3 regions of the Frankia umida genome follow, and region 1 is predicted to be linked to each of the others. Evidence: predicted binding sites of a transcription regulator. Region 1 holds the regulator's gene; each other region holds the start of a gene.

Region 1 (10,263 bases):
TGGCGTAGTCGAACTTCTCCACCGCGCGGATGAGGCCGAGGTTGCCCTCCTGGACCAGGTCCAGCAGGGTCATCCCGCGACCGCTGTACTTCTTCGCGACGGAGACGACCAGGCGCAGGTTCGCCGAGACGAGCTGCTGCTTGGCAGCGTGCCCGTCCTTGACAAGCAGGGCCAGATCCCGGCGGAGATCCGCGGGGAGCTCGGGAACGGCCTCCAGCTTGTGCTCGGCGAACAGGCCGGCCTCGACCCGCTTGGAGAGCTCTACTTCCTGAGCGGCGTTGAGCAGCGGCACCTTGCCGATCTCGCGCAGGTACATGCGCACGAGATCCGCGGTGCCGGCGTGCTCGGCGGTGGCGCGGGTGGCGGCGGTGACTTCGTCGGCCGCTTCGCCGTCCTCCTCCTCGAGGAGTTCGACGCCAGCCGCGTTCAGCCGCGCGATGAGCGCCGGGAGCAGCTCGAGGCCGATGTCGGCGGCCTCGAGGGCGTCCCTCAGCTCGGAACGACTGATCTCGCCGGCCTCGCGACCGCGCGCGATGACATCGGCGACCGCGCTCACGTCAAGCTCGTCGATGTCATCGGACACGGCCGCCAGAGAGCGGCTGGTAGAGGTACGGGCAGAGGTGGCGGACCGGCGAGTACGCCGCGGGCTACGCGGGCGGTTCTCGTCGGTACGCTCGGCAAGGTCCAGGGCAGGCAGCGTCATCAGTGGCAAATCCGATGGTCGGTGCGGGTGGGACGTCTGTTTCCGTGCACAAGGGAGGCAACGAACGATGCTGCGGAACCATTCCCTGTGCAGGGCGCACCCGGACATCAGCGATCGCCGGGCCTACCGGCAGTGTAGACCCTGGCCTTCGAGACGCTGAACCCGCTGTCGCGAAGACTACCTGTCAGATCCCCTCGTGTGGCGTGTTCAGCGAACTATCTTGACCGTCTTGCGTGCCCGGACCCCCGTCGCGACCCCACATCTTCAACGAAGAGTAGTCCCATAATTACGGATGGCGAGAAATTTACGGCGACTGCCGCGCGCGCCACATTTCCGGTTCGCTACCGCCATCGAGCCGCTCCGGCGCGTGCGCCCCACCACAAGGTGCCGACAACTCCCCCGGACGGCGACCCCCACCCGGGCGCGCCCTCGCACCGTCCCAAAACTGTCCCGCCGCTGTCCCGGTGTCGTCCCGCGACCGTCTGGTCTCAGCATGTCGTCGGCGTGTCGGCGGCGCCACCCGAACCGGCCACGGTCCGCACCCGCCCAGGTAATGCGGGCCACACCCGGGGCGGCCTACCAAGGTGCACAGGGTGTGACGGCTACTCTCACACGATGGTTGCACCCAGCCTCCCGGCAGAGCTGGCGGCGCTACGCGAGACCGCGGTCTCGGTGCTGCGCGGCAACGACCTCGGCGACGTGACCCGGCCATCGCCGACGTTGTATCCGCACCAGTGGCTCTGGGACTCGTGTTTCATCGCGATCGGGCTGCGCCATCTCGACCCCGACCGGGCCGCGGCCGAGATCCTGTCGCTGCTGCGCGGCCAGTGGCCCAGCGGCATGATCCCCCACGTGATCTTCGCCGAGACCACGGACTTCTACCACGCCGGCCCGCAGCGCTGGCGCTGCGACCGGGTGACGACGACGGCCGGCGGCATGCAGAGCACCGGCGTCACCCAGCCACCGATGATCGCCGAGGCGGCGGTGCGGGTGGGCGAGGTGATGACCGGCTCCCAGCGGGCCGCGTTCTACCGCGCGCTCTACCCGGGGCTGCTGCGCTTTCACCAGTGGCTTTACGACGAGCGCGACCCGGACGACGACGGGTTGGTGGCGCTTGTGCACTCCTGGGAGTCGGGGATGGACAACACCCCGACCTGGATGGAGATCACCCGCCCGGCCGCACCACTGGGGGTCCGGGTACTGCGCCGCGTCAACGGCGACGACGCGCTCGACGCGCTGCGCCGCGATTCCAAGGAGGTCCCCCCGGACGAACGGCTGACCTCCGGCGACCTGTTCACGCTCTACCGGATCGTGCGCGAGCTGCGCCGATCCCACTACAACTTCCGCGAGATCCGGCGCACCATCGTCCCACTGGTACAGGACGTGGCGTTCAACGCGATCCTGGTCCGGGCGAACGAGCATCTGGCGACGATCGCGGCGGAGATCGGCGAGGTCATCCCGCCCCGGCTGCGCCGCTCGATCCGCCGTTCCCGCGAGGCCATCAGCCAACTGGCCGTGGACGGGCTTTACTACAGCCGCGACTTTCGCACCCACACACTGTTGCGGCACGAGACGATCGCCGGCCTGCTACCGCTGTACGCCGGGGTCGTTCCCGACGACCGGGTCGACGCGATGGTCAAGATGATCAGCTCGCCTCGGTACTGGTCGCGGTTCGGTGTGGCCAGCGTCCCGGTGGACGACCCGGCCTTCCTGCCTCGCTGCTACTGGCAGGGCCCGGTCTGGGTGAACATGAACTGGCTGATCGCCGACGGCCTGGAGCGTTACGGCCGCCTCGACGCCGCCGACGACCTGCGCCGCAACACCGTCGACGTGATCGCCGCGTCCGGTGCCATGTACGAGTACTACTCCCCCCTGGACGGCTCCGGCGCCGGCAGCAACCGCTTCTCCTGGACCGCCGCCCTGCTCATCGACCTGCTCGCCACCCAGCGCTGACTCGCCCACCCGCAGGTCTGAGCGTTTTTCTACAGGTCGGCCCCGCCGAGTCACTGCTGCGACCCGGCGGCGCGACGGCCCGGACATGACGCTGGTCGGCCGTCAGGATCGGCTGCCCGGGGACAGGCCCCGGGCAGCCGCGCGAGGACAGGCAGCGCTCAGCTGCAGCCGCTGGTGGAGCCGCACTGCTCGCAGACGTAGCAACTGCCGGCCGGGCGCATCGTCACACCGCAGGTGAAGCACAGCGGGGCGTCGACGACCGTCTGGGCGATCAGCGACTCACCGGGCGAAGCGAGACGCAGTTCCCGGGCCACGTACTCCGGCCCGTGCCCGTTCGCGTGCGCCACCCCGTTGCTGTGCGCGGTCGGGGTGGTCGGGGTGGTGGACGGAGCCTCGGTCACGATTTCCGGTGCCACCGCGGTCGGGGCCTCGTCGACGGGAGCGGCCGGGACGACGGAGGCGCCGTACTGGCCGGCGACGGCACGGGTGCGCTCGGCGGCGGTGGAGATGCCGAGCTCGGCGCGATGGTCGGCGTCGAGGTAGTCCAGGGCCAGGCGACGGAACAGGTAGTCCATGATCGACTGGGCGATCCGGACGTCCGGGTCGTCGGTCATGCCGGCGGGCTCGAAGCGCATGTTGATGAACTTGCTGACGTAGGCCTCGAGTGGCACGCCGTACTGCAGGCCGATGGAGATCGCGATGGCGAACGCGTCCATCACACCGGCCAGTGTGGAGCCCTGCTTCGACATCTTGATGAAGACCTCGCCGAGGCCGTCGTCCGGGTAGGAGCCTGCGGTCAGGTAGCCCTCGGCGCCACCGACGGCGAACGACACCGTCTGGGACGGGCGGGTCTTCGGCAGGCGGCGGCGCACCGGCCGGTACTCGACGTCGGCCGCGAGGGCGACGGGTGCCGCCTGCACGGCGCCCGCACCGGTCCCGGACGCGGCGGCGCTGGCGCTGGCGGCGGCCGCGTCCCGCCTGGCGCCCCTGACGTCCGTCAACGGCTGGCCGACCTTGCAGTTGTCACGGTAGATGGCCAGGGCCTTGAGGCCAAGCCGCCAGCCGGCGAGGTAGATCTCCTCGACCTCCTCGACGGTGGCCGTCGAGGGCATGTTCACCGTCTTGGAGATCGCACCGGACAGGAACGGCTGCACCGCGGCCATCATCCGGACATGCCCCATCGGGGAGATCGCCCGCTCGCCGATCGCGCAGTCGAACACCTCGTAGTGCTCCTGGCGCAGACCCGGGGCGTCGACGACGTGCCCGTGCTCGGCGATGAACTCGACAATCGCCTCGATGGTCTCCTCGGTGTATCCCAGGGCGCGCAGCGCCGCCGGCACCGTCTGGTTGACGATGCGCATGCTGGCACCGCCGACCAGCTTCTTCATCTTGACCAGGGCGAGGTCCGGCTCGATACCGGTGGTGTCGCAGTCCATCGCGAGACCGATGGTGCCGGTCGGGGCGAGCAGGCTGACCTGGGCATTGCGCCAACCGTGCTTGTCACCGACGGACTGTGCCTTCGCCCACTCCCTCGACGCGGCGGCCAGCACGCGGGTGTCCTCACCGTGCGCGGCGCGGACGGTGTCACTCGCGGCGGCGTGCTTGCGCACGACCCGACGGTGCGCGTCGGCGTTGCGGGCGAACCCGTCGTAGGCGCCGACGATGGCGGCGAGCTCGGCGGAACGGCGGTAGGCGGTGGCGCTCATCAGCGAGGTGATCCCCGCGGCGAGCGCCCGTCCGCCGTCGGAGTCGTACGCCCGGGCGCTGGCCATAAGCAGCGCGCCCAGGTTCGCGTAGCCGATACCGAGCTGCCGGTAGGCACGGGTGACCGTGGTGATCTCGGGCGTCGGGAAGTCCGCGAAGCAGATCGAGATGTCCATCGCGGTGATGATCAGTTCGACGGCGGCGACGAACGCGTCGGCGTCGAACGTCCGGTCCGGGCGCAGGAACTTCAGCAGGTTCAGCGACGCCAGGTTGCAGCTGGAGTTGTCCAGGTGGACGTACTCGCTGCACGGGTTGGACGCGCTGATCCGGCCCGTCTCCGGGCAGGTGTGCCAGTCGTTGATGGTGCCGTCGTACTGGATGCCCGGGTCGGCGCAGCCCCAGGCCGCGTCGGCGATCGTGCGGAACAGCTTCCTCGCGTCGATCGTCTCGATCGTGCGGCCGTCCAGCCGGGCGCGCAGGGCGAAGTCCTGACCGTCGACGACGGCGTTCATGAACTCGTCGGTGACCCGCACCGAGTTGTTGGCGTTCTGGTACTGCACCGAGGCGATGTCGCGCCCACCGAGGTCCATGTCGAAGCCGGCGTCGCGCAGCGCCCGGATCTTGTCCTCTTCCCGGGCCTTCGTCTCGACGAACTCGACGATGTCCGGATGGTCGACGTCCAGCACGACCATCTTGGCGGCCCGCCGGGTCGCCCCACCCGACTTGATCGTCCCGGCCGACGCGTCGGCGCCCCGCATGAAGCTCACCGGCCCGGACGCGGTGCCCCCCGAGGAAAGCAGCTCCTTCGACGAGCGAATCCGCGACAGGTTCAGCCCCGCCCCCGACCCTCCCTTGAAGATCAGGCCTTCTTCCCGATACCAGTTGAGAATCGACTCCATCGTGTCATCGACCGAAAGAATGAAACAGGCCGACACCTGCTGTGGTGCCGAGGTGCCGACGTTGAACCAGACCGGCGAGTTGAAGCTGAAGACCTGGTGGAGCAGCATCCAGGCCAGTTCGTGCTCGAAGATCTCGGCGTCGGCGTCACTGGCGAAGTAGCCGTGCTCCCGTCCGGCGGCGGTGTAGGTGAGCACGACCCGGTCGATGAGCTGGCGCAACGAGGACTCCCGGACCGGCGTGCCGATCGCGCCGCGGAAGTACTTGCTTGTCACGATGTTGGAGGCGTTGACCGACCAGAAGTCGGGAAACTCCACCCCGCGCTGCTCGAAGTTGACCGAGCCGTCCCGCCAGTTGGTCATGACGACGTCCCGGGACTCCCAGGTGACCTCGTCGTACGGATGGACCCCGGCGGTCGTCCGCGAACGGCGGATCCTCAGCCCGGACGGCCTGGCCGCCGCCTTGCTCGCCTTCGTGCCGCGGCTTTCGGTCATGACGCTCCTCGTGGTGTTCTTGTGCTCGTCGGCGCACTGCTTTTCGGCGCGGGCCGGCTCGCCATGACGCGGCGGCCGCGCTGTGTCTGAGATGCCCGCGCACCACCGACCGCGGCGGCTACTCGGCCGGCATCCCCGGACGGGCGGGCCGTAGCGGCATGGCGAATCGGGGCATACGGGATAAATCCACGTCGGCGGGGTCAGGTCGTCCCAGAACTCACCGGGGCGGACCGGCGTGGCGAGGTCGTGCTTCCAGAACTCGAGGTACGAGCGATGCGGGCCGCGGCGCGGTCAGCCGTGCTCGGCCGCGACCTCGATCAGGGGACCGGGCGCCCGCGCGCCGCCGCCCGGCGGGCCGGCGCCGTTCGGGCCGGTGCCATGGAGCGCGGAACGGGACGAGCCCACGCCGAACGGACCCTCGCCCGCCGGCTCGGCGGGACTGGCCGGGTGGGCGGCCTCGCGGCGGGAGGTGGATGTCTCCGCCCGCAACGCCGAGATCGCGTTCTCGAAGTCGGTGAGCGACTCGAAGGCGAGATACACCGACGCGAACCGCAGGTAAGCCACCTCGTCGAGCTCCCGCAGCGGGCCGAGAATCGCCCGGCCGATCGCCTCGGCGGGAACCTCCGCGGAGCCCGCGGAGCGCACCGCGTCCTCCACGCGCTGCGCGAGCAGGGCGAGATCGTCATCGCGCACCGGTCGGCCCTGGCAGGCCTTGCGCACGCCGGCGACCACCTTCGCCCGGCTGAACGGCTCAGCCACCCCGCTGCGCTTGACCACCCGCAGCGAGGCCTCCTCCATCGTCGTGAACCGACGCCCGCACGACAGGCAGGAACGCCGCCGGCGGATCGCCGAGCCTTCTTCGGCCTCCCGACTGTCGACGACGCGACTGTCCGGATGCCGGCAGAACGGGCACCGCACGCGTTGACGCCTCCTCAGCCCGGACCGGCACGACCACCCTCGACGCCACCCTCGACGCACCAGATGTTGTGCCCAACCCTAGCGCACCACACCATGACTGGGGCAACAACCCCCCGCAGTGCCACGCTGGGACACCCGTGCGCGGATGGTCCGCAACCGTCCGCGAGCACCGCCGCGCCGGCCGGGACCGTGGGATACCGGCAGGTCACCGCGACAACCGGCCGGCCGCCAGGCCGAGGACTCAGGGTGTTCGACCCGTCGGGGGTACCCGGCCGCCACGCCCCACCACGACTGACACAGCCCGCTCCAGCCGGCGTTCGCGACCGCGCCGACCTCATTCCAGCAGCAGGAACTCACCGGGCACGAGATCGGGCGAGGACAGGTGGTTGACCCGCATCAGCCGGTCGACCACGACCCCGGTGTCGGCATCGGGATCGAGCGCGACGGCGATCTCCCGGAGGGTCTCCCCCGCCACGACCAGATGCCCGCGCCGCGGCTCATCCGCCCGCACCAGCGACGCACGCGGCACCATCACCATGAGCGCGGCCGCGACACACAACGCGATGACCGCGACGACGACCACCCGACCCCGCCGGGTCAGCCGCAGCGGCGGCTCGGCGCCACCCCCGACCCGGGAACCCGCCACGACCCCGGATGCCGCCACGGCTCCGGAAGCCCCCACCGTGCCCCGGAACCCCATGGACGGATGGCACGCCCACCCGCCGGCGCCACCGCGCCGCTGGGCCCGCACCACCGCCAGATCGACGACCCGTGTCGCGTGGTCCACACTCACGACAACCTCCCGGAGCGAGCGGACAGGAGCCGGTTACGAACTCCCGTTCGATCGAACTACTGGTCGATTGTGACACGGACCCGCGGGGAGAGGAAGAGACACGCTCGAACAGACGTTTGAGATTCCGCGACCGTCCGGTTACCGTCAAGACGATCAGGTGTGGACCGGACGATCCCCCCCGGTCGCGGACACTGCACGCCGTGGCGAGGCTGGGCACCCCAGGTGACCGGCGATCGCGTGGAATCACGGTCCGCGATCCGGGGTTGCCATCCGGCCACTACGCGGTATGCGACGAGGAGAGCGGTAAGCGATGACCACCCAAAGCAGGGGAACGCGCCGAGGCGGTGCCCGCGGCAACGTGCGGCCCTTCCCGGACAACCCCGCGGACGCGCCCGGACTGACCCCCCGGCAGCGCAAGGTGCTCGAGGTCATCCGGGCGGCCGTGGAGCGGCGCGGATACCCGCCCAGTGTGCGGGAGATCGGCGAGGCCGTCGGGCTCACCAGTACCAGCAGCGTGGCGCACCAGCTGAAGATGCTGGAGGAGAAGGGCTACATCCGGCGCGACCCGAACCGGCCGCGGGCGATGGAGGTGCTCGGCGCCGACCGCCCGCGCCGCGCCGGTGGCGGTGGGAGCGCCGCGACGGTGGTGCCGGCGTTCCCCGGCGAGGCGCCGGCCGCCCCCGGTGCCGCCAGCGATCCGCAGGCGACGTACGTGCCCGTGCTCGGGCGGATCGCCGCAGGTGGGCCGATCCTGGCCGAGCAGGCCATCGAGGACGTCTTCCCGCTGCCGCGGGAGATCGTCGGCGAGGGCACGCTGTTCCTGCTGCGGGTCGTCGGCGAGTCGATGGTGGGCGCGGCGATCTGCGACGGCGACTGGGTGGTCGTGCGCCAGCAGCCGGTGGCGGACAACGGCGAGATCGTCGCCGCCATGATCGATGGCGAGGCCACGGTCAAGCGCCTGCGGGTGCGCGACGGCAAGGTGTGGCTGCACCCGGAGAACCCGAGCTTCAGTGACATCCCGGGTGAAGGCGCGTCCATCCTCGGCCGGATCGTCGCGGTGCTGCGCCGGGTCTGACGGGCGATGGCCGGCCGCCTGGGGGCGGCCGGCCAGTTCGGGTGGAGGTCAAAGCCGGGGTGCCCGGCCCCCGCTCAGGCGCGGAACATGTCGAGATCCGCGGCGAGCGCCGGTGAGACCCGAGCCGTCAGGCGCGTGCCGTCACCGGTGTGTTCCTGACTCAGAACCTCGCCGATGGCGTGAATCCGCGAGACGAGGTCACCCCGCGTGTACGGGAGCAGGACCGTGAGTTCCACGTCCGGATGTGGCACCCGCAGGCTCAGGGCCTCGACGAGCGCGTTGAGGCCGTCTCCGGTGCGCGCGGAGATGAACACCGCGTCCGGGGCGAGCTGGCGCAGTTCGGCCAGCACCGTCGGTTCGGCCGCGTCGACCTTGTTGACGACGATCAGCTCGGGTACGCCGCCCGCGTCGATGTCGTTGAGGACCTCCCGCACCGCCGAGATCTGCCCGGCCGGATCCGCGGCGGAGCCGTCGACCACGTGCAGGATGAGATCGGCATCGGCGACCTCCTCCAGAGTGGAGCGGAACGCCTCGACGATCTGGTGCGGCAGGTGACGGACGAACCCGACCGTGTCGGTCAGGGTGAACGCCCGCCCGTCGGGCAGGGTCGCCCGGCGCACGGTGGGGTCAAGGGTGGCGAACAGCGCGTCCTCCACCAGCACTCCGGCACCGGTGAGCCGGTTGAGCAGCGAGGACTTGCCGGCGTTGGTGTAGCCGGCGATCGCCACCGACGGCGCCTCGCCGCGGCGCCGCGACGAACGCTTGGTCTCCCGCACGGTCGACATCTCGGCCAGGTCACGACGTAGCCGGGCCATCCGCGCCCGCAGCCGACGCCGGTCCGTCTCGATCTTGGTTTCACCGGGGCCGCGGGTACCGATCGGTGCCCGACCACCGCCGCTGGCGGCGGCCCGGGACATGGATTCACCCCAGCCACGCAGCCTCGGCAGCATGTACTGCAGCTGGGCGAGTTCGACCTGCGCCTTGCCCTCTCGGGACGTGGCGTGCTGGGCGAAGATGTCGAGGATCAGCGCCGTACGGTCGATCACCTTGACCTTGACGATCTCCTCGAGCTGGCGGAGCTGGCCCGGGGTGAGCTCACCGTCGCAGATCACCGTGTCGGCGCCGGTCGCGGCGACGACCTCGGCCAGCTCCCGCGCCTTGCCCGAGCCGACGTAGGTCGCGGCGTCCGGCCGGTCGCGGCGCTGCACGAGGGCGTCGAGGACGGCCGAACCCGCCGTCGTGGCCAGGGCCGCGAGCTCCGCCATGGACGCCTCGGCCGCCCGCAGCGAGCCCGACGTCCACACCCCGATGAGCACGACCTGCTCCAGTCGGAGCTGCCGGTACTCGACCTCGGTGACATCTTCGAGTTCGGTCGCCAGGCCCGGCACGCGGCGCAGAGCCACGCGATCCGCCAGGTCGAAACCATCACCCGAATCGGCGAAGAAACCAGAAAGCGCCGCCGTATCGTCGTCGGCGAGTTCGATGAGTGATCTGTCCATAGTGGACGCATCCAGGGCGTCGGCAGGAAGTGTCATACCATCCGTTCTCAACGCGGCCCGCTGCCGCGGCATTCCGCGTCGCTTCGTTTGGCCAGGTCACGCGCGTGTGCGGCGACCATCGGAGGGGCTGCGCGACCCGCGTACCGCGGGCGGCGGTCGTCCTTCCGTCGTCTGCCAGGGTCCCACGCCGACGCGGCGATCGCGAATGGTTTCGGGCGGATCTCCGG
Region 2 (10,263 bases), on a different contig from region 1:
CGCTCGACGACCGGGCCGACGCGGTGGAGGAATCCACCCGGTTGACCTACCGTTACCTCGACCTTCGGCGCGAGCGGATGCAGCGCAACCTGCGTACCCGCTCGGCGGTGCTGGGTGCGATGCGGGCTGCGCTGGCACCGCTGAACTTCGTCGAGGTCGAGACGCCGCTGCTCATGCCGTCCACGCCGGAGGGGGCGCGGGAGTTCATCGTCCCGTCCCGGCAGTTCCCGGGCAGTTTCTACGCGCTGCCGCAGTCGCCGCAGCTGTTCAAGCAGCTGCTCATGGTCGGCGGCACCGACCGCTACTTCCAGTTCGCCCGCTGTCTGCGCGACGAGGACCTGCGCGCCGACCGGCAGTACGAGTTCACCCAGCTCGACATCGAGATGAGCTTCGTCGACCAGGACGACGTGCTGGACGTGATCAGCGCCGCGGTCCTCGCCGCCGCCCGTACGGTGGTGGGCCGCCGCGACGCGGGTGACGCGGGCGACGGGGGTGGCGCGGGCGGTGAGGTGCCGCCGATCGAGCGGATCACCTGGCACGAGGCGATGAACCGGTTCGGGGTGGACAAGCCGGACCTGCGTTTCGGCCTGGAACTGGTCGAACTGACCGCGATCTTCACGGACAGCGGTTTCAAGGCGTTCGCCGGCGCGGCCTCGATCAAGGGCATCCGGGTGCCCGGCGGCTCGGCGAGCCACAACCGCCGGCGCCTGGACGACCTCACCGACCGGGCCAAGTCGTTGGGTGCCAAGGGCCTGGTGTGGATGCGGGTCGGCGCGCAGGGCGCGCTCGAGTCGCCGGTGCGCAAGTTCCTCTCCGACACCGAGGCCGCCGGCATCGTCGAGGCGACCTCGGCGGTCGAAGGGGACCTGCTGCTCCTCGTCGCCGACGAATGGGCCACCACCTGCGAGGTACTCGGGCAGCTCCGCAACGATCTCGGACGTCCCCCCGCCGGCCAGGGGCCGCTGCGGTTCGTCTGGGTGGTCGACTTCCCGCTGTTCGTCGGGATCGACGCGGCGACCGGACGGCCCAAACCCGGTCATCACCCCTTCACTCGACCGCATCCCGACGACCTGGACAAGATGGAATCCGACCCGCTCTCGGTGCGTAGCCGGGCCTATGACCTGGTGCTCAACGGGTGGGAACTCGGTTCCGGTTCGATCCGGATCCACGAGAGCGAGCTGCAGCAGCGCATCTTCGGCCTGCTGGGCATCACCCCCGAGGAGGCCAACGCCCGCTTCGGCTTCTTCCTCACCCCGTTCGGATACGGCGCCCCGCCGCACGGCGGCTTCGCCGTCGGCATCGACCGGCTGGTCGCGATCCTCGCGGGGGAGGAGAACATCCGCGAGGTGATCGCCTTCCCGAAGACCCAGTCGGGTCTGGACCCCCTGACCGGCGCGCCGACGCCGGTCGCCGACCGTCAGCTGCGTGAGCTCGGGGTTCGGGTCGTGGCCGGGGCCGGGGCATCGGATCGACCCACCGCCTCGGCTGGATCCGCTGCTTCGGCTGGAAGTGGGGCCTCGGCTGGATCTGGGGTGTAGTCGGGCGGATAACGGGGGGCCGAAGGGGTAGTCACCACCTGCCATCCGCGTGCGTGGCGGATCGGCGACGGCTGCCCAAGGCCGAGATCGGCCCCGATCCGAGGAGCCCGCGTGCGGATCCCCTTCTCATCGTCCACGAGCTCGAGTCTTGGCATCGAGTGGGAGCTGCAGCTGGTCGATTATCAGAGCCGGCAGCTGCGCGGCGACGCCGCGGTGATCCTCGACGAGCTACGCGCCAAGGTCGGCGAGCGGGAGGCGGCGAAGGCCAAGCACGAGCTCTTCGACTCCACGATCGAGGTGATCACCGGCGTCTGCGGATCGGTGGGTGAGGCCACCACCGATCTCGCCGGCACCATCTCGGTGCTGCGCGACCTGGCGGAACGACGCGGCGTGGGCCTGATGTGCAGCGGCACCCATCCGATCAGCGACTACGCCAGTCAGCGGATCACCGAGGACGAGCGATACGCCACGCTTGTCTCGCAGATGCAGTGGATGGCCCGGCGGCTGCTGATCTTCGGGGTGCACGTGCACGTCGGCGTGCGATCGCCGGACAAGGCCATGCCCATCGTGAACGCTCTGATGGCCTACATCCCACACTTTCTGGCGCTGTCCGCCTCGTCGCCCTACTGGCTGGGTGACGACACCGGGCTCGCCTCCTCCCGGTCGCAGGTGTTCGCGAGCCTGCCGACCGCCGGGCTGCCCTACCCGCTCGACGACTGGCCCGGGTTCGAGGCCTTCATGGGAACACTGATCGCCTCGGGGACCATCGAGACGATCCGTGAGATCTGGTGGGACATCCGTCCACATCCGAACTTCGGCACCGTGGAGCTGCGCATCTGCGACGGGCTGCCCACCCTGATGGAGGTCGGGGCGGTCGCAGCCCTCGCCCAGTGCCTCGTGGACCGGATGAACACCCAGATCGACCGCGGCTACCGACTGCCCGCGCCGAAGCGCTGGCTCGTCCAGGAGAACAAGTGGCGCGCGGCGCGTTACGGACTCGACGCGCAGATCATGATCGACGCGCAGGGCGCGGTCCGATCCGTCCGCGACGACATCATCGACCTGGTGGAGGATCTTCTTCCGGTCGCGCATCGGCTCGGCTGCGCCGGGGAGCTGGCGGACGTCCTGGCGATCGTCGAGATCGGAGGAAGTTCCACCCGCCAGCGCGAGGTCGCCCGGCGGGCCGGCGGGGATCTCCTTCCGGTCGTCGATACCCTCCTGGCGGAGATGGAGGCCGGCCATCCGATCGTGGACCGACCGGCCGCGTCCCGGGTGACCTCACCGCCGTCCGGTCCGGTATCGCCGTCCGGTCCGGTACCCGCCTCCGGTGTGGTCCTGGGTCTGTGACGAGTGGCTCTGGGGGTAACAGGATTGGGGAGTGGCAGGGAGGTGCCCGACCAGCAGATACAGGCGGATGGCATCGCCGCGGTCACCAGGTGGCTGGCCGTCCACGAATCCGAGCTGATCGCGCTGCGCCGGGATCTGCACGCCCATCCGGAGCTCGGCCGACAGGAACGCCGCACCACCGGGCAGGTGGAAGCCAGGCTGCAGGCGGTCGGGTTGGACCCGCGGCGGCTGCCGGACGTTCCCGGTCTGTGGTGTGACATCGGGGCCGACGCGGAGGGCGATCCCGCGGTTCCGGTGGTGCTGGTGCGGGCTGACATGGATGCGTTGCCGCTGCCGGACTCCAAGGATGTGCCCTACCGTTCGACGGTGCCTGGCGTCACCCATGCCTGCGGTCACGACGTGCACACGGTGGTGACCCTCGGGGTGGGCCTGGCGCTCGCCGAGTACGCACGTGCCGTCGCGCTGCCCGGGACCGTGAGACTGGTGTTCCAACCCGCCGAGGAGCTGATGCCCGGTGGTGCCCTGGACGTGATCGACGCGGGCGTGCTCAAACCCGTGTCCGCGGCCATCGCCGTTCACTGCGATCCGGCTCTGGACGTGGGCACCATCGGACTGCGCACCGGTCCGATCACCTCGGCCGCCGACGCTCTCGAGATCACCCTGGCGGGGCCAGGTGGCCACACCTCGCGCCCGCAGAACACGGTGGACCTGATCTACGCGATGGTGCGTCTGGCCGCAGACCTGCCGGCCGCGCTCGGGCGCCTGGTCGATCCACGGTCAGCACTGTCCCTGGTCTGGGGGCAGATCCAGGCTGGTACCGTCGCCAACGCCATCCCACGCTCCGGCCAGCTGCGCGGCACCCTGCGCACCCTGTCCCGGGAGACCTGGGATGCGGTTCCGGAGCTGGTGACCCGGCTCGCGGAGGAGCTGGTCGCCCCGTATGGCGCGCAGATCGTGGTCGACTACCGCCGCGGCGTGCCCCCGGTGGTCAACAGCGCCCAGGTCGTCGACGTCTTTCAGCAGGTCGTCGATGTCTCGCTGGGGCACGGCGCCTCGGCCACGGTGGCGCAGTCACTCGGCGGCGAGGACTTCGGCTGGTATCTCAACCACGTCCCGGGCGCCCTGGCCCGGCTGGGTACCCGTGTGCCCGGCGGACCCACCTACGATCTTCACCAGGGCGCCTTCGACGTGGACGAGCGGGCCATCGGCGTGGGGGTGCGCCTGCTGGCCGGGTCCGCCCTCGAGCTGCTGCGGCGCCATCGGCCGCCGGCCACCGGCTGAGTACCCCCTCGCCGCGACCGCGCTACGCGGTCGGCCGGGAACGCAGCTCGCTGACGTAGTCGGCAGGCGCACCAGCCTTCTCCGCCGAGTCTGCGATCATGTTCAGGTACCAGAGGGACGGGAGCCCGCCCTCGTAGGAGTTCAACACGTACGTCCAGGCGAGGGCTTCGCCGTCAAGGGTGTGCACGCGGACACGGATGCGGGTGTAGAGCCCGGTGTCCGCTCCCTCCCAGATGTCAAGCCGCTCCAGATCATAACGATCAAGATCGTAGAGAAGGGCGTAGGCGTGCGCGCCCGGCGCCTCGACGATGGTCGCGAGGGCGCCGTCCCACCCGACGTCCTCGCCGCCAAAGGTCAACCGCCACCCGTTGATCCATCCGGTTCCGGTAACGGGCGAGTGGGGCGTCCGTTTCTTCATCTGCGCCGGATCGAGGTTGCCGGCGTATGCCGCGTACAAGGTCATTGTGGTCTCTCGGGAGTGACGGTGCGTTGCCAGGGCTACAGGTTGCTGGTCGGTACTGGAACCTTCGCGATCTACGGCACTCTCCCCGCGGAGACTCCGCCTGCGATCCTACGGAGCTGTCCGTACCAGGAGGAGCAGTGCCATCCAGGAGGGGGAAGATAAGAGCAGGACTGGTCGGGATCGGAGGGCTCGTGACACGCATTGTCATTCTCGGTGGAGGTCCAGGGGGCTACGAGGCGGCACTGGTCGCGGCATCCCTGGGCGCCTCCGTGACAGTTGTTGACTCGGACGGCATCGGTGGCGCCTGTGTGCTCACGGACTGCGTTCCTTCGAAGGCGCTCATCGCGACCTCGGAGACCATGACAAATCTCGCACTTGCTCCGGGTCTGGGTATCCGCCCGCACGGTCCCGGTGTGACTGCGGACACCTCGAGCCCGGCGGTCGCCTGGGGGATGCCGAGCGGCTCGGATTCGGGTACGCCCGCTCTCACTCCACCCGAGGTGGTCGGAGTCGACCCCGTGCAGGTCTACGAGCGGGTCCGGGAACTCGCCAAGGCGCAGTCCCTGGACATCGAGCGGCGACTCGAACGCGAGAAGGTCGAGATCGTGCACGCCACCGGTCGCCTCGTCGGCCCGCATGCGATCGAGGCGAGCAACGGTGAGACCTTTGTGGGCGACGTCGTGCTTGTCGCGACGGGTGCCGCACCCCGAATCCTGTCCAGCGCACAGCCGGATGGTGAGCGGATACTTACCTGGCGTCATCTCTACGACCTCAAGGAAATTCCGGAGCATCTCGTCGTTGTCGGCTCCGGGGTGACCGGCGCCGAGTTCGCAAGCGCGTACCGGGCTCTGGGCGCGGAGGTCACCCTGGTGTCCTCCCGAGATCGGGTCCTGCCGGGTGAGGACCTCGACGCGGCCCGGGTCATCGAAGACGTGTTTGTCCGCCGGGGAATCGAGGTGCTCAATCGTTCACGGGCCTCCTCGGTGCGGCGGATAGGCGACGGAGTCATCGTCGAGCTTTCTGATGGTCGGACCGTTGCAGGTAGCCACGCTCTCATGGCCGTCGGTTCCGTGCCGAGAACGCGGGATCTTGGCCTTACTGACGTGGGTGTGCGGCTCGGGCCGGGTGGCCACGTCGGTGTCGACCGGATGTCGCGTACCTCGGTACCCGGTGTCTACGCCGCCGGCGACTGCACCGGTGTTCTGCCACTGGCCTCGGTCGCGGCCATGCAGGGCCGAATCGCCATGTGGCACGCACTCGGTGAGGCGGTAAGCCCGCTGCGGCTCGGAACGGTCTCCTCGAACATCTTCACCGAGCCCGAGATCGCGACCGTGGGCATGAGCCAGGTCATGAAGGACGCCGGCGCGGTCGCCGCGGAAGTAACCACCGTGCCACTTTCGCGAAACCCCCGCGCCAAGATGATGGGTATCCAGGACGGCTTCGTCAAGCTCTTCTGTCGACCCGGAAGCGGCAGTGTTCTTGGCGGTGTCATCGTGGCGCCACGGGCATCCGAGCTCATTCTCTCCGTGTCTCTTGCCGTTGAAAACGGGCTCACGGTCGACCAGATCGCCCATACGTTCTCCATCTATCCTTCGCTCTCCGGCTCGATCACCGAAGCGGCGCGGGTCCTGCGACCACGTGACTTCTTTGCTGGATTCGACAACCCTTCCTGAGGCGTGGCTTGGGCGCCTGTAGTCCTGGCTCCTGAAGAACCGCACTGGGTCCTGAAGGGCCGTGGGGGCTCCTGAAGAAGCGCGGGTGGTGCACATCATCGTCAGCCAGCATGGCGGAGCTGGGCGTGGCGCCATGCTGGTTATCCGATGGCCTCCTCAGCATAGGCGAGATTTTCCCTGAGATCCACCATCGGTTGGAGTCCATTTCCCTCGACCGTGTGGTCGCCATTTCCTCGAACTTGCAGTCGGGCCGTGTGGGACGGCCAGGATTTGGATTGCCGCTGGTGCTGTGGTCGTAGTGTCAGATGGAGTCGCGTGCATAGCCTCAAGTGTGATCGGGGGTTGCCAGGCGGCCGGTCGGCATCTACTATTCGAATGTACGTTCGATCATCGAGTCTGGAATCCGGTCCTTGTGCCGGCTCTCTCTTTCCGGTTTCTGTGGTCCGGTATCTGCTGTCGTCATCTTTTGAATGGGGGCTGTGATGGTGACGGGAACACGTGCGGCGCCAGCAGCGTCGGATGAGGAGGAGCGGGCGTGGTTGGCATCGGTGGAGGTCGGCGGTCGCCGGGTGGCGGATCTGATGGATGTGGACTGTCTCGCGTGGGATGAGGAGGTCGGGCGGCGGGTGGCGCGGGCGGAAGCGGAGCGCCTGCTGGTCCGCGCGCGCCTGACCGAGCTGCGCCCCGCTCCGGTGGATGCGGGGACGTCGCAGGGGCGCGGCGAGCAGCCCGGTGGTGGTGCGCAGGGTGGCGGCGAGCAGACCGGCGCCGGCGGGATGTGGGCCGAGCCGGGCCGGTGGGGCTACGACGAGTTCGTCGGCGAGGAGGTCGCGCTCCGCGCGCGGCTGTCACCTTCCGAAGGTGGGAGGCAGACGGCGTTCGCGGTTCGGGTTGTACGGCGGCTGCCCGCCGGGGTGAAGGCGCTGTGGGACAGGCGGATCGATCTGGCCCGTCTCGTGGCGTTGGACCGGCTGACCGCCCCACTCGACGGCTCGCTCGTCGCGCAGGTTGTCGGCCCGGTGTTGGCCAAGGGTGGCCGGCCGAGCCTGAAGGCGTTCGAGCAGGCGGTGCGCCGCCGGGTCCTGGTGGTCGATCCGGATGGGGCGGCGCGGCGTCAGAAGGCGGCCGAAGGTACCCGGCGCGTCGAGGCACGCACGGAGCCCGACGGCATGGGCCGTCTGGCGATGTTCCTGCCCGCGCTGCGCATGCTGGCGGTGTGGGCGCGCATCGACCGGCTGGCCCGGCAGGCTGGTACCGGCGACGCTCGCAGTCTCGATGTGGCGTACGCGCTGCTGATGGGCGAAAGCCTGGGCCGTGTCAACCTGGAGATGCAGGTGATCGTCCCGGTGGAGACGCTGCTGGGGCTGGCGGAGCGCCCAGGTGAGATCCCTGGATACGGGCCCGTCCCAGCGGAGATCGTTCGGGAGATGAGCCAGGACCCGCGGTGCACCTGGCGGCAGATGCTGACCCGGCGGGAGACCGGAGAACTCGTCGGTCTCGGGCGTCGCCGGTTTCCGCCCGCCGCCCTGGCGCGGCATGTGCGAGCGCGCAACAGCCAGTGCGTCCTGCCGGGCTGCAACACCCCCGCGGGCAGCAGCGATCTTGATCACACGGTGGCCTGGTTCGACGGTGGGCTCACCGAGAACGGCAATCTTGCGCCCCTCTGCCGCAGACACCATCGGATGCTGGGTCGCTACAAGCAGCGGCCCGACCAGGCGTCGGAGCACGGGGCGAGACAGCGGTGGCTCGTCGAACAGGGCGAGCCCGGTCACATGACGTGGACGACCCCTACCGGGGGCGAGTACCACACGCACCCTGACAACTACACAGAGAGGTAGTGGCGGGCGGCGGGCGGCCTCAGCCCGCTTCCTGTGGGTCATCCGGTGGCGGGAGGACGGGCGGGAAGCCGTGCTGTTCGAGGCGCCGGTTGCGGAAGTAGCTGCTGGTGGCGAAGCCAAGACCCAGACCTGCGGCCAGGAGGAGCCCGACGGCGATGCCACGAACCGCCGGCTGGCCGGGAAGCAGCGCGAAGACCACGGCGAAGGGCAGGAGAAGAAGGGGCGGGCGGATGGCCTGCCGGACCCGCCACCCGGGCCCGGTCAGATCATGCGAGACCCACGCGCGGTACGTCGGCGGCAACGTGCCACCGAGAAGGTAGTGGATTCGGCCGGTCAGTGGCGGCCGGTGTGTGCCAGCACCTGGTGTGCCAGCACCGTCCACCGCCGTAGCCCCATCCCGACCGCCCACCGGCGGGCTGTCCTCACTGCCGCTCATACCCGCAGCTTACGAAGCGGCCAGGCGGAGCGAGGACAGCGACCGGCGAACAGGTGGCATCTAGTCCTTGATCTCACAAAGGACAGCCCCGCTGGTGACAACCGAGCCGACGGCCGCGGCGAGATCGGTGATCTTTCCGTCGCGGTGGGCGTTGATCGGCTGCTCCATCTTCATCGCCTCCAGGACGACGATGAGGTCGCCGGTCGCGACCGTGTCACCCTCGCTGACCGCCACCTTCACGATGGTGCCCTGCATGGGGCTCGTCAGCGCGTCCCCGGTGACCTTCGCGGCCGCGGCCCCGCGGGAGCGTCGCTTGGGTGCCGCGCCCCTGCCGGTTCCCGTGGCGGCCGTCGCGGCGCCGAGGCCGGCCGGGAGCACCACTTCGAGGCGCTTGCCACCTACCTCGACGACAACGGTCTGCCGTTCGGGTGCGGTGGTGTCCGCGTCGGTGCCGCCGGTGAACGCGGGAATGGTGTTGTCGAACTCCGTCTCGATCCACCGGTTGTGGATGCGGAACGGTTCCGCAGTGTCATCCGGGGCGAAAGCCTGATCCCGGACGACGGCGCGGTGGAACGGCAGGGCAGTCGCCATGCCGTCGACGACCATCTCGTCGAGGGCGCGCCGGGCGCGCTCGAGCGCTTCCTGGCGGGTGGCACCGGTGATGATGAGCTTGGCGAGCAGCGAGTCGAACGCGCCCCCGATGACGCTGCCGCTCTCGATTCCGGTGTCCAGCCGCACGCCGGGGCCGGCCGGTGAGACGAACGTGGTGACGGTGCCGGGCGCGGGCAGGAAGTTACGCCCCGGGTCCTCACCGTTGATCCGAAACTCGAACGAGTGGCCGCGGGGAGCGGGATCGGTGAAGTCGAGGGCTTCGCCCTCGGCGATCCGGAACTGGGCGCGAACCAGGTCGACACCGGAGACCTCCTCGGTCACCGGGTGCTCCACCTGCAGGCGCGTGTTGACCTCAAGGAAGCTGATCATGCCGTCGCGGGCGACCAGGAACTCGACCGTGCCAGCCCCCACATAGCCGGCCTTGCGGCAGATCGCCTTCGAGGCGTCATAGAGCGCGGCGAGCTGCGTTTCCGAGAGGAAGGGCGCCGGGGCCTCCTCGACCAGCTTCTGGTAGCGCCGTTGCAGCGAGCAGTCACGGGTGCCGACGACGACCACATTGCCATGGGTGTCCGCGAGCACCTGGGTCTCGACATGCCGTGGCTGGTCGAGGTAACGCTCGACGAAGCACTCGCCGCGGCCGAAGGCGGCAACCGCCTCACGCACGGCGCTGTCGAACAGCTCGGGCAGTTCCTCCGCGGTCCAGGCGACCTTGAGACCCCGCCCGCCACCACCGAACGCCGCCTTGATCGCGACTGGCAGGCCGTACTGGTTGGCGAACTCGATGACCTCACCGACTCCCGCCACCGGATCGGCGGTGCCAGGTGCCAGCGGGGCGCCGACCTCCAGCGCGATGTGACGGGCGGCGGTCTTGTCGCCGAGGCGTCGGATGGCCTCGGGCGGCGGGCCGATCCAGGTGAGGCCGGCGGCGATCACAGCCTCGGCGAAGTCGGCGTTCTCGGAAAGAAAGCCGTACCCCGGATGGACGGCGTCGGCACCCGATGCCTTACAGACATCCAGAATCTTGTCGATACGCAGGTAAGAGTCGCCGGGAGTGTTCCCGCCGAGGGCGAAAGCC
Region 3 (10,263 bases), on a different contig from region 1:
GGAAGGCTCCCGCTACCAGCACGCTCGACGGCAAGGCACCCAACAGCAGGCCCCACGAGGACGGGGCCGGCTCGAGCAGCAGCGTTGGTGGCGAGGACGCCGCCGACGGTACGGTCGACTCCGACGCGACGGTGGTGACGTCATGACATCCGCTCTGACCTGCGAAGCACTGACGGGCGGGCGGGGCTCGTCCGAGGTCTTCCGCGGCCTGGACCTCAGCGTCGCCCCGGGGAAGGTGCTGGCCCTGCTCGGGCCGAACGGGGCCGGCAAGACCACGCTGCTGCTCACCCTCGCGGGCCTGCTCCCGTCCCGCAGCGGCAAGATCTCGGTGGGTGGGACCCGGCTGCCCAGCGGCAAGCCGGGGGCGGCCAACCGGGCCGGTGTGGTTCTTGTGCCGGACAACCGGGCGTTGTTCACGCAGCTCAGCGTCGAGGACAACCTGCGCGCGGCGGCCCGTCGGCAGGGCCCGAAGCCACGGGCGATGCTCGAACTGTTCCCGGACCTGGAGAAGCGCTGGACCGTTCCCTCCGGTGCGCTTTCCGGTGGCGAGCAGCAGATGCTGGTGCTTGCCCGGGCCCTGATCCAGCAGCCGAAGGTGCTGCTCGTCGACGAGCTGAGCATGGGCCTCGCGCCCCTGATCGTCCAGGCGCTGTTCCGGACGGTGCGACAGGTCGCCGACGATCAGGGCTGCGCGGTCGTGCTCGTCGAGCAGCACGTCAACCTCGCGTTGCGGATGGCCGACGACGCGGCGGTGCTCAGCCGTGGTGCGCTGGTCCTGCAGGCGCCGGCGGCGGAACTCGCTGCCGAACCCGAGCGGGTCGAGGCCGCCTACTTCGGCGCTGGCCGCGAGGAGAAGGCGCCGGCCTCCGCCGCTGCCTGACCGGTGAGTTTCCACGGACGCCCCGTCCGCCAGCCGTGAACCCGCTGGTGGACGGGGCGTCCGTCGTGGTGCCCGACGCGTGGAACTACCGAGGTGCGTCCTCGAAGGTGATCGCCCCACGCAGGATCCGACCGGCCTCGAGGTCCGCGTAACCGTCGTTGACCTGATCGAGGGTGTACGTCCTGGTGATCAGTTCGTCGATCTTCAGGGTGCCGGCCTTGTAGAGGTCGAGCAGCCGAGGGATCGCCGTGCGCGGGCTCTGCGAGCCGTACAGACAGCCGCGGATCTGCTTGTTCGTCATCGCGAACGTGAACAGGTCGAGATCGGCCACCTTCTGACCGAACGGTGCCACCGACGTGATCACGCAGGTGCCGTCCTTGCCGGTCAGGCTGAGCGCGGGCTGGAGCAGGTCCGAGGTCATCACGGAGAACGCGCAGATCACCGAGTGGCACATGGCGCCCGCGGTCAGTTCGCGGATCGCGTTGGCGGCTTCCTCGATGGACGCGAACGCGTGCGTGGCCCCGAAACGCAGCGCCTGCTCGCGCTTGAACTCCACCGGGTCGACGGCGAAGATCAGCCGTGCGCCGGCGATCCGTGCGCCCTGCACGGCGCTGACCCCGATCCCGCCGAGGCCAAGGACGGCCACCGCGTCGCCGGGCTTGACCTCCGCCCGGTTGACCGCGGAACCGAATCCGGTCGCGACGCCGCAGGAGACCAGCGCGGCGACCGTCCACGGCACCTCCGGGTCGATCTTCACGATGGTCGATTCGGCGAGCAGTTGACGTTCGGAGAACGCGCCGATCTGGGTGTAGCGCGCCACGGCCTCGTCGCCCAACCGGTGCGCGATCCGCCCATCGGTGATCATCCCGACGTTGAACAGCTTGGCGCCGTCGTTGCACAGGAACGCCCGGCCCGAAAGGCAGTACGTACACCGCCCACAGGATGGGATGAACGACATGGCCACATGGTCACCGGGGCTGACAGAGGTGACGTCCGGCCCGACCTCGAGCACTTCACCGGCACCCTCATGCCCGCAGATCATCGGGAAATGCGGCATCGGCATCGCGCCCGAGCGCGCATGCTCGTCCGAATGGCACAGACCACAGGCTCTGACGTCGATCAGGACCTCGCCCGCGCGGGGATTGTCGATCTCGACCGTCTCGATCTTGAAATCCTGACCGGGGCCGAACAGCAGAGCTGCTCGTGTGCTGACCATGGGGTGCCGCCTTTCGCACGTCCGGCAGGCGATCACATCCGGACGATCGACCTTGAGTAGGGCGAGACAACCATGCCATAGTGTGTCGCCGTGAGACAGCCATGCCGACGGGAGCGATCTGCGCACCGAACGGCGGTGGGCCCACCGTGTCGCGGGCCGCTCGCGGTTACCGACCCCCGCCCTGCCGAGCGGCCGGGGCATCGGCCAATGCTGTCAGCATGACCCGACCCGGTGCGGACGCGGAACCGCCTGACGACCCGCCCTCGCGAGCCCACAACCACCCGGTCCCCCAGGGCCCGCATCCCGCGCGGGACCGACACCAGGCGCTGGATCGGCACGCTGCTGCGCAGGACCGACACGCTGCGCAGGACCGACACGCTGCGCAGGACCGACACGCTGCGCAGGACCGACACCGTGCGCGGAGCCCGCGGCGCGGTCAGGGCTGGTGGGGCAGCGAGAGCGCGCTGCTCGACGACGCCGAGGCCCGCCGACGTCTGGTGGCCGCGGCCGGGCGCTGCGTGATCCGGCGTGGCTCGAGCCGGATGCGGATCGAGGAGGTCGCCACGGAGGCCGGTGTCTCCCGCTCCACCGTCTACCGGTACTTCCGCAGCCGCGATGAGCTGCTTCTCGCCGTCCTGCTCGATCGGGTCGACACCGCCATGGACGTGGCGCTGGAATCCCTGCCGCATCCGGACGACGCACGCGTCACCCTGGTCGAGGTGTTCGTGCGGGGCACCAGCCTCATCGACGGGGATGCGCTGACCGAGGCGCTGTTCGCCGCCGGTGGTCGGGCCAGCGGCGACTCCCTGCCACTGGCCACGGAGCCGATCGTCGAGGCTGTCTACAAGCGTCTCGAGCCGCTGCTGCTGCGCTGGCAGGACAGCGGCCAGCTGAGCGCCGACCTCGACCTGTGGGAGGCCGTACGGTGGCTGATCGCCGCCGGCGGCGCCATGATGGCCCCGCCGTGGAGCAGCCGCAGCCTGCCCGACAAGCGTGTGTTCGCCGAGACATATCTGGTCCGCGCCCTGCTTCAGCCGGTCACGCCAACGCCTGACGCCGAGGTGAGTACGTCCTCGAGGCGTGACGACGGAAAGACACCGAGCAGGTAACGGTCCGGCCGGACCACTGCCACCTGGGGCTGTCTGGAACGCCCGCGCATCCGCAGCACCGTGCCGTCGAGATCCACGATGACCGGACCGGACCGCGCACGCTGATCGTCCCGGTCCGCCGACACGGCGTGGCCGATGGTCAGGGTCGTACCGCCGCGGCGGTCAACCCAGGCCCGGACCTGCGGCGTCAGCGCGACTCCAGCATCGTCGCCGAGCCCGAGCAGCACCCAGGACGACCCGAGTATGTCGTCAAGCCGGCAGACTCGGCCGTCCTCGGTCCGGATACACGGGTTGGGCAGCACCCGCCCGGCCCAGCGGCCCCCGTCGTGCGCCCGCCGCGGCCGCGCGGCCTTCGGGAGCCGGGTCCGTGGTCGTGCGGCGCCGGAGCGCAGGGCGTGGCCGAGCCCCGGAGCGTGGGCCGCTGTGCGCAACGCGGCCCGCAGCGCGGCCGCGCGGACCGGGCTCGTCGTCTGCACGATCCGACCGGCCCGGATGGCCCGGGTGGTGATCGCGGCCACCTGGGGACGGCGCTCCCGTTCGTAGTCGTCGAGTGAATCCGGATCCCGTAGTCCCGCGAGGACCTCGGTCAGCCGCCAGGCCAGCGCGGCCGCGTCCCGGATGCCCGAGGCGAGCCCCTGGCCGGCGAACGGCGGCATCGTGTGCGCCGCATCGCCGGCGAGCAGGACCCTGCCGACCCGCCAGCGGTTCGCCATGCGGGCGTGGAACGTGTAGACCGCCGCCCGTTCCACCGCGACCGTGCCCGGGTCGATCCAGGGTGTGAGCAAGCTCGTGACGGTCTCCGGCTCGGCCATCCGCTCGGGATTCTCGCCGGGGAACATCATCCACTCCCAGCGGTGCCCACCGGGCATCGGCATCGTCACCGCGGGCCTGCGTGGATCGAGAACGAAGGCGATGTCGTCGGGTACCGGCAGCGGCTCGGCCGAGCGCGCGTCCACGACGAGCCACGGCTGGGCGAAGGTCCTGCCCACGAAGTCCACGCCGATCAGCGCCCGCACTGTGCTCGTCGCCCCGTCGCAGCCGATCACCCAGCGAGCCTGCACGACGGTGTCGTCCTCCAGGCCGACCGTCACCGCGTCGGCCCCGTCGTCGATCGAGCGCACGCCCACGCCGAGCCGGACCTCAACCGAGGGCAGCGTGGCGATCCCGGCCCGCAGCGCGGCCTCGACGGACGGCTGGTGCAGGAACACACCGACCGGAACGCCGAGTTCGGCCTGCCCCTGCCCGGCGGCGAGCAGCAGGCGGCGGTCCGGCCCGAGAAAGGTCGCCCGGGTCGACGCGCGGGTATCGGTGAGCATCTCGGCCATCCCGGGGAGCCGGACGAGCAGACGCAGCACCTCCTCGTCCAGGCCGGCGGCGCGGGGACGTGGGTAGGTGGTAGCCGCCCTGTCCACCGCGAGCACCGACACGCCCCGCTGCCCGAGAAAGGCCGTCAGCACCGCTCCCACCGGACCGAAGCCAACAACCAGGACATCCTTGATCATCGACTCCCCCTTCTTCTACGAAGAGTAGAACTTCCGTGGGGTGCTGTCAGGACCTTTCGGATGTGGGTCGCGATCGCCGGTGCCGGCGGTGGCGGTGGCGGTCCATCGGCTCGGCGGCTGGGCCGATGGACCGATGGGCGAAGTCGCTGCCTGCTCGGGGTCCAGCTCGACTGTGCGGGCTGTGGCGGTCGAGCCGACGCTTTCGTCTGGAGCCCGCGCGTTGGCGCGGTGCTTTGTGGTGTGAACCGTGTGGACTGGTCGCGCCCTGGTGCGTGTGGCGGTTGGTGTGGCCTGTCTCGACCGGGTTCTTCGCCGTCGTGTGCATGCGCGAATGTGTACTGGCTGGACTGGGTGCGGTGATGTACTGCCTGATGTTCGCTTCGAGTGCGCTCTCGGTCCATCACGCAGCCTGTCGGGTTCTGGTGAGTGCCGGCAGCGGCTGGTGGCTGGTGGTCGTGTTGTCGAGTGTCGATTTCGGGCGTGGCTGTTTCCTTGAGGATCTGGCTGGTCTTCGCGGGGCTGCTCGGGGTGGCGGGCTTGGTGTTGTGGTTGTGCGAAGTGGTGATGGCGCATCCGCTCCGCAGATTTTCCTGACGGGTCTTGTCGGGCGTTTCCGGCGATCGTAAGATTAGAACATGCGTTCGATAAAATGATGATCGTGGACGTGCCGGTTTCTTTTCCCGGCCGGTCGGTGGACGTGTTCTGCCGGCGGGCAGTGAATGTCGCCTGGAGGTGTGTCGTGGCTGGTGTTCTCAGGTGCGTGGAAGTGGCGGCGTCGCGGGTGCGGGTGGGGGGTGAGGGGTCGGATGGTACGGCTGATCTGTTGGCGTCGGCGGAGATCGATGGGAGCCGTATCGGGGAGTGGGGGCCTGGTCGTTGTCTGGAGATGGATCGTGAGATCGCGGGGGTGATCGCGCGGTGGGAGGCGGTGCGGTTGCTGGTGCGGGCGCAGTTCGCGCGGGGCCGGCCGGTGGAGGTCGCGGGTTCGTCGGCGTCGCGGGGGCGGGGTGGGCCGGTGGGTGGCGCGGGGGAGGGCGCGGATGGGTCGCCGCGGATGTTCGCGGCGTTCGCGGGTGATGAGCTGTCGTTGGTGGCAAATGTGGCGGCGACGCAGGGGTGTCGGGAGCTGGCGTTCGCGGAGCGGTGTGTGCGTCGGTTGCCGGAGGCGGTGGTGGCCCTGGCGCAGGGTGTGTTGGATGTGGGTCGGGTGGCGGCATTGGATCGGTTTACGGTGAATCTGGCGGATGGTCACGCCAGGGAGGTCCTCGGGCCGGTGCTGGGCAACGGGGGTGGCCGTCGTACGCACAGGGCGTTCGGTGCGGCGGTGAGCCGGCGGGTCGCGAAGGTCGATCCGGACGGGGCGGATCGGCGGCGGCGTAAGGCGGAGAAGAAGCGGGGCGTGGCGTTGCATCCGGAGGCCGATGGGATGGGCCGTCTGTCGGCGTTGTTGCCGGCGGAGCAGGCGCTGGCGGCGTTCACACGGATCGATGAGCTCGCGAAGCAGGCCGACGACCAAGTCGACGATCAGGGGAACGCCCAGGCGGGTGGCCAGGGGAACGGCCGGACGGATGGCCGGCGGGGTGATCAGACGGACGGTCGGGGGGATGCTGAAGGGCGGGAGAAGCGGAGTCTCGCTCAGCGTCGGGCGGATGTGCTGTTCGACCTGCTGATGGGGCGTGACCGGGGCCGGGTCAACGTCGAGATGCAGGTGATCGTTCCGTTCGAGACGTTGATGGGTCTGGCGCAGCATCCGGGCGAGGTGCCGGGTTACGGTCCGATTCCCGCGGAGATCGTGCGTGAGATGACTGCCGACGCGGGGTGCACGTGGCGGCGGGTGCTGACGGCCCCGAAGCGGGGGCAGGTCCTGGATGTGGGTGATCGCCGGTTTCCGTCGGCTCCGCTGGCCCGGTATGTCCGGGCTCGGAACACGACGTGTGTCTTCCCGACGTGTGACCTTCCCGCCACATCCTGCGATCTGGATCACACGCGGGGGTCGGCGCGGGGCGGCCGGACCGAGCCGGGGAATCTGGGGCCGCAGTGCCGGGCGCATCACCGTCTGAAGCATCAGGCGGATCGGATGCCTGCCGGTGCGGGGAAGAGATGGGATCTCCGCCAGCCGGAGCCCGGGCATTTCGTGTGGACGACCCCCGAGGAGCAGGTGTATCACGTGTACCCGGAGACGTACGCCGATTTTTAACCGGGAGAACGAGCCGATGCCCCGAACCGCGGTCGCAGTCCGCCACGTCCCCTTCGAGGACCTCGGAATACTCGGCCCGCTCCTCACACAGCACGGCTACCAGACCCGGTATGTCGATGCCGGTATCGATCCGATAGTAGAACCAGAAGTCGTCGACGCCGACCTGCTTGTCGTTCTTGGCGGGCCCATCGGCGTGGGCGATGTCGCACGGTACCCGTTTCTCGCCGATGAGATCCAGGCGCTCGGCGGGCGACTGGCGCTGGAACTTCCCACCCTCGGGGTATGTCTGGGCGCACAGCTTGTCGCCCGGGCGTTGGGAGCCCAGGTCGCGTCGACCGGTCAGGTGGAGATCGGATACGCGCCGCTGACCCTGACCCGGGCGGGGGAGGAGTCCGTGCTTGGCGCGCTCGGGGATGTTCCGGTTCTGCACTGGCACGGCGATCAGTTCACGATTCCCGCCGGTGCGAGGCACCTTGCGCGGACGCCCGGTTTTCCGTACCAGGCCTTCGAATGGGGAAACGCGGTCCTGGGGTTGCAGTTCCATCTTGAGGCCGACCACAGCCAGCTCGAGCGATGGTTGATCGGGCATGCCCATGAGCTCGCCGCGCACCGGCTGGATCCGCACACGCTTCGCGCCGACGCGCAGCGGCATGGTCCGGACCTTGCGGCCCGGTCCCGGCGGGTGTTCCACGCATGGCTCGACCAGGTGGTCGCGGTATCCCGCTGAGATGTGGGAGACGGCGGTGTGAGCAGCCGCGAATCGCCTGGGTCAGGGTGCGGCCACCGTGGCGCCACGGCGGGCGTTGTAGACGACGGCATCCTTGCGACTGCCGTACTCGGCGAAGACGGCCAGCGCCTCGTCCCGCAGAATGTCGGTACGTACGGTGATGCCGCGGCGCTCGAACTGCTGGGCCCAGTCGTCGCGCATCGGGCCCTCGTCGAAGCCGGTGAGCGTCTCGACCTCCTCGCCTTCACCGGCGATGGTGAGCATCTGGACGCCGGACCACATGACCGCGCCGTAGCACATGACACAGGGCCGCCAGTTGACCACGATCTCGACCGGGTCACCCGTGGCACTGAGATCCCATGAGCCGAGCCGGGCCTGCGCGAAGGAGAGCGCTGTGACCTCGGCGTGCATGGTCGACAGTCCGGTGGCCAGGACGAGGTTCACCCCGGCCGCGTGGATCTGTCCGGTGACCGGGTTGGCGACCACCGCCGCGAACGGTCCGCCGTGTCCCTCGACGTGGTTACGGGCCGCAAGCCGCAGGGCGAGGCGCATCCGGTCCTCGACGTCGGGAAGTGCGGCGCCGACAGCATCGACCTCGTCGTCGACCCAGCTGGGCAACGGGATGTCGAGAGCGGCGACCGGGCCCGCACCGGCAGATGCCGACGGTTCGACGGAACGGGAGTGCGTCATACGCGGGAAGCCCTTCGACGGTCTGGTGGGAGCCGGGCGGCGCCCTGATGGCTCGATGGCCTCGACGGGGACGGGACGAGGTTGTCGGGAGATGGGCGGAACTGGTTCAGGCGGTGAAGAAACGGGACAGGCCAAGCGCGCGCAGGCCCCGCCGGTAGGCGACGGAACTGCGGTCCGCGGGAATGTTCACCTCGATCCGGGGGTCCAGGGGAAGGTTCTCGGGGCGTTGCGCCTCGACGATGGTCCGGTCCTCGGCGAAGATCCGCACGTTGAAGTCGTAGATGTCCTGCGCGGGCTGGTCGGTGGCAAAGTTCTTCGCGATCGGCGCGAACATCCGGGTCTGGCGGGCGGAGACCGGAGAGGCGGCATTCATGATCGAAAGCCGGCCGTCGTCGGGGAAGTGCACGACGAGGGTGGCTGTGAACGGCAGATGGGCGTCGAAGCGGCGCAGCCAGCGGAACCCGGGCGGCGCGGTCAGTCCGCTGCCGTGGGGGAAGTTCGCGACCGTGCTCCAGTAGTCGGCGGTGAAGCCGTGCTCGGTGGGGGTCGACGTGTACTCGGGTACCTCGGTGTTGTCCGGGTCGGCGAAGCTGCCGGCGTGCACGAACGCGAAGTGCGCGACGTCGAGAAAGCCCTCGACCTGGCGGCCGGCGAAAGCGGCCAGATCGAAACTGGGACATGTCACGCGTTGGAATCCCGGATCGTCCCAGTGTGGCATGCGTGGGATGACGGGGATGGCTCGCCCCGGGGTGGTTTCGCCGGTGTGGGTGTCACCGGGGAGAGGCCGGTCGGAGTCGGGGCGCAGGCAGGTCCAGATCAGCCCGTAGCGTTCCTCGGCCGGGCAGGTCGCCAGGGCCATCCGCGCCGGGATCTTCGCGGCTGGATGTGCGGGGATGGCCACGCAGGCACCGTCGGCGCCGAAGCGCAGCCCGTGGTAGGCGCAGGCAACGGTACGGCCGTCACCCACGCCCATGCTCAGCGGCACCCCGCGGTGCGGGCACAGGTCGCGGGCGACGACCACCTGACTGCCGGCTCGGTAGATGACCAACTGCTCGTCGAGCAGGCGTACCGCGACCGGCTGGTCACCGACCTCCCGGGACAGCGCGACCGGGTACCAGTGCCGGGCAAGGATCGCCCAGTCGTCCGGATCGAAGGAACAGTCGCTGGGGGGCGCCGCCAGCGCGGCGCGGATGTCTGACATCGATACCTCGAGGGGCGTGGGCGAGTGCCTGGGCGCGCAGGCGAAGAACAGCCATCCTGCCCCGGGCGACGCCGCTGGTCGGCGCCGCCACGGTGCGGGGCCCGGTCGACTGTCCTCGGTTGGATGTCGATCGGCTGGGCGTCAACGGTGTCAGGCGCCGTGCGCGATTCGCCCCCGGACCCAGGCACGCCGGTGGACCTGCCGGCGTACGTCGAGGTGGCGGTCTCCGCTCATCCCCAGCGCACCTCCCCTGCCCTCGCCGCTGCTGCTCCCTCGCCGATGGGATCTCCCGCCGTCTGGCTCGTTGGCGGACGACCGCGTGAAGCTGGCTCGCCCACTGTCCGCCGATGCCGTTACGGGCTGGTGGCGGCCGTCGAACATCGGCGTATCGGGAGCGCGCGGCGATGGGAGGCTCAGGGGCTCAGGGGCTCAGGGGCTCAGGGGCTCAGGGGCTCAGGGGCTCAGGGGCGGCGTCGGTGTGGCGTGCGGCCTCGCGTCCGGTGGCGACGAGCCGTCGACGAAGTGGGCGATCGTGCGCAGCGCGGCGGTGGTGTCAGGATGGTCGGGCAGAACGTTGGGCCAGGTGTGCGGCAGACCGGGCATGATCCTGGTTGCTACCGGTACCCGAGCCTGCGCCAACGCGGATGCCATGCGGATCGTGTCGTCGAGCAGGACCTCGTCGGAGCTCGCGAACAGCAGCGTCGGGGGAAATCCGGTGACGTCGCCCAGAACGGGCGAGGC

What was found. The regulator LexA, encoded in region 1, represses DNA repair genes until DNA is damaged. The targets are predictions, from matches to a motif close to CGAACNNNNGTTCG.
Region 2: MXD59_RS19675 (HNH endonuclease signature motif containing protein) is a predicted target of LexA. The motif match lies at 6,675-6,688, and genes of this name have one in related genera.
Region 3: MXD59_RS15400 (HNH endonuclease signature motif containing protein) is a predicted target of LexA. The motif match lies at 5,338-5,351, and genes of this name have one in related genera.

What each region holds. Positions count from the first base shown of each region.
Region 1 is NZ_JALKFT010000008.1:171,490-181,752, reverse strand. It holds gene MXD59_RS10800 (RNA polymerase sigma factor) at 1-703, opposite strand, end outside; gene MXD59_RS10795 (amylo-alpha-1,6-glucosidase) at 1,319-2,656, shown strand; gene MXD59_RS10790 (vitamin B12-dependent ribonucleotide reductase) at 2,815-5,751, opposite strand; gene nrdR (transcriptional regulator NrdR) at 6,043-6,669, opposite strand; gene MXD59_RS10780 (LysM peptidoglycan-binding domain-containing protein) at 7,004-7,462, opposite strand; gene lexA (transcriptional repressor LexA) at 7,773-8,537, shown strand; gene hflX (GTPase HflX) at 8,612-10,072, opposite strand.
Region 2 is NZ_JALKFT010000024.1:16,050-26,312, forward strand. It holds gene aspS (aspartate--tRNA ligase) at 1-1,538, shown strand, start outside; gene MXD59_RS19655 (glutamate--cysteine ligase) at 1,650-2,885, shown strand; gene MXD59_RS19660 (amidohydrolase) at 2,928-4,166, shown strand; gene MXD59_RS19665 (gamma-glutamylcyclotransferase family protein) at 4,189-4,629, opposite strand; gene MXD59_RS19670 (NAD(P)H-quinone dehydrogenase) at 4,821-6,302, shown strand; gene MXD59_RS19675 (HNH endonuclease signature motif containing protein) at 6,851-8,140, shown strand; gene MXD59_RS19680 (DUF5313 family protein) at 8,160-8,576, opposite strand; gene MXD59_RS19685 (acetyl/propionyl/methylcrotonyl-CoA carboxylase subunit alpha) at 8,637-10,263, opposite strand, start outside.
Region 3 is NZ_JALKFT010000014.1:116,328-126,590, reverse strand. It holds gene MXD59_RS15425 (branched-chain amino acid ABC transporter permease/ATP-binding protein) at 1-146, shown strand, start outside; gene MXD59_RS15420 (ATP-binding cassette domain-containing protein) at 143-880, shown strand; gene MXD59_RS15415 (NDMA-dependent alcohol dehydrogenase) at 966-2,096, opposite strand; gene MXD59_RS15410 (TetR/AcrR family transcriptional regulator) at 2,315-3,205, shown strand; gene MXD59_RS15405 (bifunctional 3-(3-hydroxy-phenyl)propionate/3-hydroxycinnamic acid hydroxylase) at 3,127-4,707, opposite strand; gene MXD59_RS15400 (HNH endonuclease signature motif containing protein) at 5,594-6,904, shown strand; gene MXD59_RS15395 (glutamine amidotransferase) at 6,921-7,631, shown strand; gene MXD59_RS15390 (nucleoside deaminase) at 7,674-8,321, opposite strand; gene MXD59_RS15385 (Rieske 2Fe-2S domain-containing protein) at 8,428-9,522, opposite strand; gene MXD59_RS15380 (alpha/beta hydrolase) at 9,976-10,263, opposite strand, start outside.